Linked DNA regions of Acidithiobacillus ferrooxidans ATCC 23270. The protein of the gene in region 2 binds, or shares a complex with, the protein of the main gene of each other region. Links are inferred from orthologs where the notes say so. Each region holds a gene or a part of one and is shown on either strand. Other genes may lie near its edges.

Evidence for each region. Proteins that work in one complex are often made in the same cells at the same time.
Region 1: the proteins of trxB (region 2) and trxA are in contact, whole or in part, in a crystal structure (PDB 1F6M), measured with the Escherichia coli proteins. The link is inferred for Acidithiobacillus ferrooxidans ATCC 23270 from one-to-one orthologs.

The regions. Positions count from the first base shown.
Region 1 is NC_011761.1:585,984-591,379, reverse strand. What follows is about bases 1,594-4,533. They hold trxA (thioredoxin TrxA), read right to left. Parts: upstream 3,257-4,533; coding sequence 2,930-3,256; downstream 1,594-2,929. Other genes in these bases: AFE_RS03085 (ABC transporter permease), read left to right, coding at 4,443-4,533; AFE_RS03090 (ABC transporter ATP-binding protein), read left to right, coding at 3,664-4,380; rho (transcription termination factor Rho), read right to left, coding at 1,594-2,933. In the rest of the region: AFE_RS03120 (AI-2E family transporter), read right to left, coding at 1-24; AFE_RS03115 (malic enzyme-like NAD(P)-binding protein), read right to left, coding at 31-1,269; rpmE (50S ribosomal protein L31), read right to left, coding at 1,276-1,482; more of rho, read right to left, coding at 1,557-1,593; more of AFE_RS03085, read left to right, coding at 4,534-5,396. UniProt on the Escherichia coli protein: Participates in various redox reactions through the reversible oxidation of its active center dithiol to a disulfide and catalyzes dithiol-disulfide exchange reactions.
Region 2 is NC_011761.1:321,381-326,639, forward strand. What follows is about bases 1,266-4,068. They hold trxB (thioredoxin-disulfide reductase), read right to left. Parts: upstream 3,252-4,068; coding sequence 2,280-3,251; downstream 1,266-2,279. Other genes in these bases: AFE_RS01765 (heavy metal-responsive transcriptional regulator), read left to right, coding at 1,266-1,630; AFE_RS01770 (Smr/MutS family protein), read right to left, coding at 1,698-2,276. In the rest of the region: tRNA pseudouridine(13) synthase TruD, read left to right, coding at 1-1,078; more of AFE_RS01765, read left to right, coding at 1,154-1,265; AFE_RS16650 (DNA translocase FtsK), read left to right, coding at 4,118-5,259.

The DNA.
Region 1 (5,396 bases), 260 kb from region 2 along the record:
AACCGTCAGATCCGCGAGACGCATCGCGATTCAGCGCCGCGCGACGCCGCTTTCCCGGGCGGCAGCGGTTACCGCGCCAGAGACCCATGGCCGTAGGCGGGGGTCCAGAGGTTTGGGGATAATGTACTCGGGGCCGAAGGTCAGACCTTGCGGGGCAGTCAGCCCGTAAACGGTCTGCACAGCGTCCGGCACCGGCTCCCGCGCCAGCTTCGCCAAAGCATCCACGGCCGCCAGCAGCATGGGCTGGTTGATCTGCCGAGCCCGGCAATCCAGTGCGCCGCGGAAGAGGAAGGGAAAGCCCAACACATTGTTGACCTGATTGGGCATATCCGATCGACCCGTGGCGATAATGGCATCAGGACGCAGGTGCCGCGCCAGGGCGGGGTCCACCTCAGGATCGGGATTAGCGAGCGCAAAAATTACCGGCTTGGGCGCCAGCGTCGACAGCGCCGCTTCCGGAATGGCGCCGCGCACAGAGACGCCGATGACCACATCGGCACCGCGCAACATCGCCGCCAGATCCCAGTTCTGGGGTGCCACGGCAAAAGGTTTATGCCATTGGGTGAGGTCCGTACGCTTGCTGTGCAGCACGCCATGCAAATCGCTCAGGAAGATATCCGCTACCCCCAGTGCCCGCAACATACGCGCAATGGCAATTCCGGCGGCACCGGCACCAACAATAGCGACCTTGGCGCGGCCCAACTCCTTACCCTGCAATTCCAGTGCATTTTGCAGCGCCGCCGCCACGATCACTGCCGTACCATGCTGATCATCGTGAAATACGGGGATATCCAGCATGGCCTGCAAAGCTTCTTCCACCTGAAAACATACGGGCGCACCGATATCCTCCAGGTTGATGCCGCCAAAACCCGGGGCGATGGCCGCCACTACGTCGATGAGATGCTCGGCGTCGCGCGCCTGCACTTCGATATCAAACGCGTCAATATCCGCGAAGCGCTTGAAAAGCAGCGCCTTGCCTTCCATGACGGGCTTACCCGCCAACGGCCCGACGTTACCCAGGCCGAGCACCGCCGTACCGTTGCTGATAACGGCCACCAGGTTACCCTTGGCCGTATAGTCGTAAGCCTTATCCGGGTCGGCGACGATCTCCCGCACCGGGGCCGCCACTCCTGGCGTGTAGGCCAGGGACAGATCCTCGGGGCTGGCGCAGGGCTTGCTTGGCACGACGGAAAGCTTGCCTGCCGGCATACGGGCGTGATAGTCCAGCGACCGGCGCCGCAAATCCGCCTGAGGGTCGGCCTCCACCATCCCGATTTACTGCCCGCCGCCGTAACGCTTGCGGAATTTCTCTACCTGGCCCGCAGCGGAAACCGCACGCTGTTTACCCGTGTAAAAAGGATGGCATTCGGAGCAGAGATCAATATGCAGGTCGCGGTTCGCGGTCGAGCGCGTCTTAAAAACGTTGCCGCAACTACAGGTGACGGTGATCTCTTCGTACTTGGGGTGAATATTGCTTTTCATGTTAGCTACTCTCGGGCCTTGATACAAAGAGGCGAATTATAGGGACGGAGGGGGCGGGCGTCCAGCAGGCCCGCTTAACGGTTCATGGAGTCAAAGAACTCTGCGTTATTTTTGGTGCTGCGCACCTTGTCGAGCAGAAACTCCATGGATTCCACCGGATCCATGGGCGCGAGCAATTTGCGCAATACCCACATCTTGCTGAGCATCTCGGCCGGGACCAGCAGTTCTTCACGACGGGTGCCGGATTTATTGAGATTGATGGCCGGGTAAGTACGTTTCTCGGCTAGACGACGGTCGAGATGTACTTCCATATTGCCCGTACCCTTGAACTCTTCGAAGATGACTTCGTCCATCTTGGAACCGGTTTCCACCAGCGCCGTGGCGATGATGGTGAGGCTGCCGCCCTCTTCGATGTTGCGTGCGGCGCCAAAGAAGCGCTTGGGCTTCTGCAGCGCATTGGCATCCACGCCGCCGGTCAGCACCTTGCCGGAAGACGGCACTACGGTGTTGAAGGCGCGCGCCAGGCGGGTGATGGAGTCGAGCAGGATGACCACATCGTGCTTGTGCTCCACCAGGCGCTTGGCCTTTTCCAGGACGATTTCCGCAACCTGGGTGTGGCGCGTCGCCGGTTCGTCAAAGGTGGAAGAAACCACTTCGCCCTTCACCGAGCGCTGCATCTCCGTCACTTCTTCAGGACGCTCGTCGATCAGCAGCACGATCAGATAGCATTCCGGATGGTTGGCGGTAATGGCGTGGGCAATCTGCTGCAACAACACCGTCTTGCCGGTTTTGGGCGGGGCGACGATCAGACCGCGCTGGCCCTTGCCGATGGGTGATACCAGATCGATGATCCGCGGAGCCATTTCGCCATAAGGTACCGCGTCGTATTCCAGGCGCAAACGCTCGTCCGGGAACAAAGGCGTCAAATCGTCAAAATTGACTTTGTTGCGGGTTGCTTCCGGCGCTTCGAAATTGATGCTCTCCACCTTGAGCAGCGCGAAATAGCGTTCACCTTCTTTGGGAGGGCGAATCTGGCCGGACACCGTGTCTCCGGTCTGCAGGTGAAAGCGCCGCACCTGTGAGGGCGAGACATAGATGTCATCCGGCCCCGCCATGTAAGACCCGGAAGCGGCACGCAGAAAGCCAAATCCATCCTGCAGAATTTCCAGCACCCCCTCACCGTAAATGGCGTCGCCATTGCGCGCGTGCGCCTTGAGGATATTGAAAATGATTTCCTGTTTCTTCTGACGGGCGGTACCCTCCAACCCCATGTCCTGGCAGATCACCGCCAGATCAGCGGCCGTTTTGCGTTTGAGGTCGGTCAGATTCATCGCCGCAGCGCCAGGTGACGGACAAAGCGCGTTCTCGTCTTCGTCGTCTACCAGAATATCTTCGTTGGGAAAGGACTTGGGCGTCCGGGGGGGTTTACGGCGGGGACGTGGCGTATTCAAAGTTGGCTATCCAGGAATGCGGTCAGCTGGGCTTTGCTCAGGGCACCCACTTTGGTCGCTTCAAGCTTGCCAGCCTTGAAAAGGAGCAGTGTGGGAATACCGCGAATGCCGTACTGAGGGGGAGTATTGGGATTTTCGTCGATGTTGAATTTGGCAACCCGCAGGCGATCGGCATATTCATCAGCGATCTCTTCCAGAATGGGGGCGATCATCTTGCAAGGTCCGCACCATTCGGCCCAGAAATCGACCAATACCGGTTTGGAGGACTTCAATACATCCGTTTCAAAACTGTCATCAGACACATAAAGAATGGCGTCACTCATTGGAGAGAGCTCCTCAGTCAGTTGGGTACAACGCTTCGGTGGATATTCATGAGATTTTTATCGTTCGAGGGATTTAACCCGAGACCACATGCGCCGGATGGCGCCCGCAGATAAGTACTTCTTTCAGTCCATAAGATGATTGAAGGATAGCACGATACAACAGGGATGCAAGAGCGATGGATGGTCACTTTCGTTAAGATTTTAAGCCAGTAAGGGTGGCGGAGAGAGAGGGATTCGAACCCTCGATGGAGTGTTTAGCCCCATACTCCCTTAGCAGGGGAGCGCCTTCAGCCGCTCGGCCATCTCTCCGGTAGCGGGATTCTAACCTGTCGCACGGGCTCAGGTCAAAACCCGATGCTCCGCCCTTGTCCTGGAGATCGGTATAGTCGCCGTTGCGGGCTTGGCGTATGGTAAACCATCTGCGTTTGGCAAAGCTTGGAAAGGATGGCGTGACTGCACTTCTGGTTCTGGACAATCTGGCAAAACGGCTTCCCGGAGACCCTCAGCGTTGGTTATTCCGCAATGCGAGCCTCCACATAGCACCAGCAGACTTTGTGGCCGTCATGGGGGAAAGCGGCGTTGGCAAAAGCACCCTGCTCAATATCATTGCCGGGCTGGATCGCCCCGATGCGGGACACATGACATTCAAGGGTGAGCCGCTCGACACCCTGGATGACGATGCGCGTACGCTCCTGCGGCGGCGGCACATGGGTTTTGTGTTTCAGGCCTTTCATCTGATCCCACAATTGACCGTAGAGGAAAACATCGCCCTGCCTTGGCGACTGAACGGCCTCTCCCGGCGCGACATGAATCAGCGGGTTAAAACTCTGGTGGAACGGCTCGGCATTGGCAGTCACCTGAATGCCTGGCCGCGGGAGCTTTCCGGCGGCGAGATGCAGCGGGTTGCGGTAGCGCGGGCGGTCGTACATCGCCCGTCGCTGATTCTGGCGGACGAACCGACGGGGAGCCTCGATGCCGAATCTGCGGAAACCGTGCTCAGCCTCCTGCGTGAGGCGGGAGAAGCCGAGGCGGCGGCTATTGTGCTGGTGACCCATTCGGCGACAGCGGCAGACTGGGCGCAACGCCGCCTGCGTTTCGACGCGCAGGGCTTCCATCCCCTGTGATCACCCGGATTCCATGGCAAGCGGCCGTATGGCGCCCCCTCCGCCAGAGGCCGGGGGCGAGCGTGCTGGCGATCATCGGCATTGCGCTGGGGGTCGCGCTCGGACTGGCCATCGCCCTTATCAACATCCAGGCCGTAAGCGATTTTTCTGCCGGGCTGCGGCGCCTGTCGGGGCAGGCCGACCTGGCCCTGACGGCGCCGGGGCAGAGCTTTCCCGAACAATGGTATGTGCGCCTGAGTATGGCCAGAGATGTGGCCGTGGCCACCCCGGAAATCCGCTTGCAGGCGCAGGTACTGCATCCTGCCCGGAAGGGCATGCTCCCCATTCTCGGCATTGACGCCTTCCAGGCGGCGCGCATGGGACAACCGCTGCTGCCTTTCAATCTGCATAGCCCGCTTGCCCTGCTGACCCCCGACCACATTGCCCTGAGCCAGGCGGCGCTGACACGTCTCGGCCTGCGGGTAGGGGATACGCTGACGCTCGACGCGGACGGACAGCCACGCACACTGCGAATCATCGGCGAACTGCCGGGTGTGGGCAACAGCGAAGCACTCGGCGTCATGGATATTGCCGCAGTACAGTGGCTGTGGGGAAGGATCGGCACCCTCAATCAGGTCGACCTGCGTCTGTATCCGGGAATACCCATCGCTCATTTTCTCGCGCAATGGCAGGGGCATCTGCCGGTCGGCGCGGTGTTACAAAGCCCGGCGCAGCAGGGACACGTGGCTGCGGATGCTTCGCGCGCCTATCGCGTGAACCTGCTGGTACTATCGCTGGTAGCGTTGTTTACCGGAGCGTTTCTCGTCTATTCCACCCTGGCCATGGGGGTAGTGCGGCAACGGCAGCAACTGGCCCTGTTGCGGGTCCTGGGCCTGCGCCGCCGGGAAGTCGTACTGGCCGTATTGTTGCAGGGTGCGACGTTGGGTCTGCCGGGCGCGCTGCTGGGTCTGCCGCTGGGCGTGCTGGCGGCTTGGCTGGCTCTGGCACACATGGGTGGCGACCTCGGAGCAGGATAT
Region 2 (5,259 bases):
TCTGCCGCGCATCTATCCCGCAGAGAGCGGTCTGCTTGGCGCCGAAATGAGGCAGTCTCCAGAAGACTTTCAGGTCACGGAACTGCTGCCTTTTGCCCCATCCGGTTTGGGCGCCCATCACTGGCTGGTAGTGGAGAAGCGCGGCCTCAATACTCAGGATGTGGCCAATCGTCTGGCGCGTTGTGCCGGGGTGGCGGTCCGGGATGTGGGTTTTGCCGGTCTCAAGGATCGTCAAGCCGTTACCCGGCAGAGTTTTACGGTGCCGGCCACGGCGGGTAGCAACCCGGATTGGGGCAGTCTGGAAGACGACAGTCTGCACCTTCTACAGGTCGGCCGCCATGACCGTAAATTGCGTCGGGGCGTGTTACGTGGCAACCACTTTCAACTCACCTTGCGCGCCACCACGGGAGCACACAGTCTCTGGGACGCCCGCCTGCAAATTCTCCGGAAACGAGGATTCCCCAACTATTTCGGTGCCCAGCGCTTCGGGCACCGAAATTTGCAAGAGGCCGCGCGACTGTTATCCGGACAGCCGATGCGAGTAGACCGCCATCGGCGCGGCCTGCTCTGGTCCGCGGCCCGCTCCGCCCTGTTCAATCTGGTCCTCGCCGAGCGGGTGCGGCAAGCCAACTGGACGGAGATTCTGCCGGGTGAAGTCGTGCAACTGGCGGGCTCGCACAGCATTTTTCTGGCGGAGGACGATGATCTCGCGGATTTGCAGGCGCGCGCCACCGACTGGGACCTGCACCCCACCGGCCCTTTGCCGGGTCGTGGCGGGTTGGCGCCGACCCTGGTTGCCGCCGCGCTGGAGACCTCGGCCCTGGGCGCGGGGCCCGTCATCGCCGGTACGACAGACGATGGCCTCCATTGGGCACGTCGTCTTGCAGAACAAGGGCTGGATGCCGCGCGGCGCCCCTTGCGCGCGCGTCCGGAAAACCTCAGCGGTCGCTGGGAGGATGCACAGACTCTGATTCTGAGTTTTTTCCTCCCTGCGGGCGTATTCGCGACGAGTTGTGTGGAAGGCCTTTTGGGGAGGGAAATGGCGGAAGCGCAAAGCCTTGACCTTTGTGTTGACTAGAGGCCTTGCAACGGACACCATAGTTCGGGACGGTATGCACTCTTCCAATGGCACCATATAACGAGGAGGATGATTATGGAAGCTCCGGTAACCATCGGCCGTTTGGCGCGTGAAGCAGGGCTTGCCGCAGAGACCTTGCGTTACTATGAGCGGATCGGGCTCATTCGGCCTGTGCAGCGGACCCCGTCCAACTATCGGCTCTATGACGGTGAAGCCGAAGCGCGGCTGCGTTTTATCCGGCGTGCCCAGAATCTTGGCTTTTCCCTGGCAGAAGTGAAAGAACTGCTGGATATCAGCGGCAGTGCGGAGAACGACATGGGCGAGATCAAAGCGCTCACCGTGCAGAAACTTGCCGAGATCGATCGCAAGATCGCCGATTTGCAAAGAATGCGCACGGTCCTTGCGCAACAGGTCGACTGCTGCCCCGGCCATGGCCGGGTGGCTGATTGCCCGATTCTCGCGTCTCTGGCCGATGCAGAAAACGCCTTGCCTGTCGGGGAGCGTTGGGGGCGGCGGGATACCCGGATACCCTGCAACGCGGCGCTGGGCTGAGGGCGGGGTACCGAAACTGTTCAATGTTGCGGCCCCGGTTAAAGGCCCGATCTATGGTCGGGCTTGCCTATTCGCGACGGGGCCAGCCCAGTAGAACGCGCAATGCGCCGCCGCCGCCCTCTTCTGGGCGCGCCTGAGCAAATGCCAGCACTTCCTGATGACGCATCAACCAGCCACCCACCAGCCTTTTCAGGACAGGAATGCGGCCGGGGGATCCCAGACCTTTCCCGTGGATGATGCAAACGCAGGTCCAGCGCCGCTGTCGCGCTTCCCGCAAAAATGCTGAAAGTTCAGCTCGGCCTTCCTCCACGGTGCAGCCGTGCAGGTCGAGCCGCTCCTGAATCCGGAACCGACCCCGGCGCAAGTCCCGCAGCAGCGCCGGAGACAGCCCGGGCCGTAAATAAAGCCACCCGTCTCCGGATTCCAGAATTTCGTCGCTGTGCAGACCACCGTCCAGCGCTTCAAGAACCGCCAACTCGTCCTGATGCCGCTGTATCGGCAAGGGCGGTGGCGGCGCTGGACGTGGGGGAGGGGGTGGGGCTGGCAGAGGTCGGACATCCGCTACCGCTTGCAGAAAGCAAGCGGTGTCGTCCACCCCGGTCACTCGCTTTTGTTCCTCCGGCTGATCCGGCCGCCGCCGCCCCATGGTTCAGCCCTCTTGTTGCTGCTCCAGCCAACGCTCCGCGTCCAGCGCCGCCATACAGCCGGTTCCTGCGCTGGTTACCGCCTGACGATATACATAATCCTGAACATCTCCGGCAGCAAACACCCCCTCGATACTGGTCGCCGTGGCCATGCCATCACGGCCACCCCGGGTAACCAGATAACCCCCCTCGTCCATCTTCAGTTGTCCCTTAAAGATTCCGGTGTTGGGTTGATGGCCGATGGCAATGAATACACCCATCAGCGCGAGATCCTGGGTGCTGCCGTTTTCTACATGCTGAATGCGCAGGCCGGTAACTCCGGAAGCATCGCCCAGCACTTCCGCCACGGAATGATCCCAGATAACGGTGACATTTTCCTTGGCCATGAGCTTGTCTTGCAGGATTTTCTCCGCCCGGAACCTGTTGCGACGATGGATCACGGTGACATGCTTGGCAATGTTGCTGAGATATAATGCTTCCTCTACCGCCGTATTGCCGCCACCGACCACGGCGACCGCCTGCCCGCGATAGAAAAATCCGTCGCAGGTCGCACAGGCGGAAACACCCTTGCCGCGAAACTTGTCTTCGCTGGGCAAACCCAGGTATTTGGCAGATGCGCCGGTGGCGAGAATCAGCGCATCGCAGGTATAGCAATGCTGATCCCCACTGAGGCGAAAAGGGCGCTGACGGAGATCGGCGGTATGAATATGGTCGAACAGAATCTCGGTATCGAAACGGCGCGCCTGCTTTTCCAGTCCCTGCATGAGTTCCGGGCCCATGATGCCGTCTGCGGCACCCGGCCAGTTATCCACCTCCGTGGTCGTCATCAGTTGGCCGCCGGGTTCCATGCCCTGCACCAGTATCGGACTCAGGTTGGCGCGGGCAGCATAGATTGCCGCCGTATAACCACCGGGACCGGAGCCCAGGATAAGCAAGCGGCAATGTTTTTCATCGATGACACTTTTCGGATCGCTCATGGGCACCTCGTTGCCTGTAAAGAAACGGTACCGCGCCGGCCCGCTGCATGGCGGAACCGGCGCGGGCCAGCGGAGAACTTCTGGAGAAAGTCTAGCATCATTCCCGCACCCCTGTCCCTCCCGGGCAGCGATCGGATATGGAGCCGCGCGCAGTGAAGTGGCCTGATCCGATCCATTGGAAACGCCTAACAACTGCGTTGATTTGCCTTTTCTTTCCCGCATCTCCTTGACACCCGCGCAGGGGTCGTTTAGCGTGCCGACATGAGCTCTGCTGCCCGTAATGCGTCCCGAGGCTCCCGGCCTGCCCCCGCAAAGCCGGGCCAGCCGTCGCGCGCCAAACCATGGCGCCGCGAGGCGCTACTGCTGATGCTGATCGGCGTCACGGCGTTCGTGGCGATATCCTTGATCAGCTTTCACCCCGCCGACCCGAGCTGGTTCAACAGCGGAAAGGGTGGCCCCGCCCATAACTGGGGCGGCCAAACCGGTGCCTATATCGCTGATTTTCTGGTGCAGGTCTTTGGTGTGGTCGCATGGCTCCTGCCCGTGGCGTTGGGCGCATGGGTCTGGCAGCTATGGCGATACTGGTTTCATCAGCATCCGGGGCGCCGGGCGGCGCCCTTGGGCGCTGTCGCCATGATGCTGGGTCTGAGCAGTTTCCTGGCGCTGACCTGGCCGACGGGCTGGTGGCCCATTGCCGGTGCGGGAGCGGGTGGTATCCTGGGACAGGAAGCCGGCGCCCTTGCCCGGCCGTTCATCGGTGTGGGTGGTAGTGCCTTGCTGTTTCTTGGGCTGTTTGGTCTCGGCGTGTTTTTGCTCACCGGTATGGCCGGCGCAATGGTGCGCGGGCCCATACCCTGTATGCGGCCTTGCCCAGATCCCACCTGCGCTGGCCGCTGCGACGTCAGATTCCGGCCCGGGCGGCCCCTGCGTCCATCACCACGCTGGCGCCCGCTGCGCCAAAGGTATCCCCGCCCGCGGCACCCAGCTTCTTTTCTACCAAAAAGCGCGGGCCAGGTTCGGTGCATGCCGCCGTTAAAAGCAGTCGGCAGTTGCCGTTGCTGGCTCCGGTTGGGCCGCCGCGTGCCGATGGCCTCCCCGATCTGGGCCTGCTCGATCCACCCGATGCGGCAGATCCTGGTTCTCAACTGCAGCCCGAAGCGTTGCAGCAGCAGTCGCGTATGTTGGAAGAAAAGCTCGCCGACTTCGGGGTACAGGCGACCGTGGTGGCGGCCCATCCTGGACCGGTGATTACCCGTTTTGAAATAGAACCGGCGCCGGGAGTCAAGGTCAGCCAGATTGCGGGCCTCAGCAAAGATCTTTCGCGCGTGCTGGCGGCACGGGTGCGTGTGGTGGAAGCCATTCCCGGTAAGGCCACCATGGGCATCGAGGTGCCAAACCCCCACCGGCGCACGGTGCGCCTCTCCGAGGTGCTTTCCAGTCACGGCTTCACCCAGAGCAAAAGTCTGCTGACGCTGGCATTGGGTCAGGATATCGGGGGGCAGCCGGTGTCCGCCGATCTGGCCAGAATGCCCCACCTGCTGGTAGCCGGGACCACCGGCGCCGGCAAGTCTGTGGGTGTCAATGCCATGATTCTCAGCATACTGTTCAAAGCGACTGCCGAGGATGTACGCCTGATCATGGTGGATCCCAAGATGCTGGAGCTATCCATCTATGAGGGCATCCCTCACCTGCTCGCGCCGGTGGTGACGGACATGAAAGAGGCCGCCAATGCCCTGCGCTGGTGCGTGGCGGAGATGGAACGGCGCTATAAGCTCATGGCTTTTGCCGGAGTGCGCAATCTGGCCGGATATAATCAGAAGGTCCGGGAAGCGGCGGCTTCGGGACATCCCCTGCCGGGCCCGGATAAGGATATGGACGGCGAACCCGTGGCCTTGAGCGTGCTGCCCGCTATCGTGGTGATCATCGACGAGTTCGCGGATCTGATGATGGTGGTCGGCAAACAGGTGGAAACCCTGATCACCCGCCTGGCCCAGAAAGCGCGTGCGGC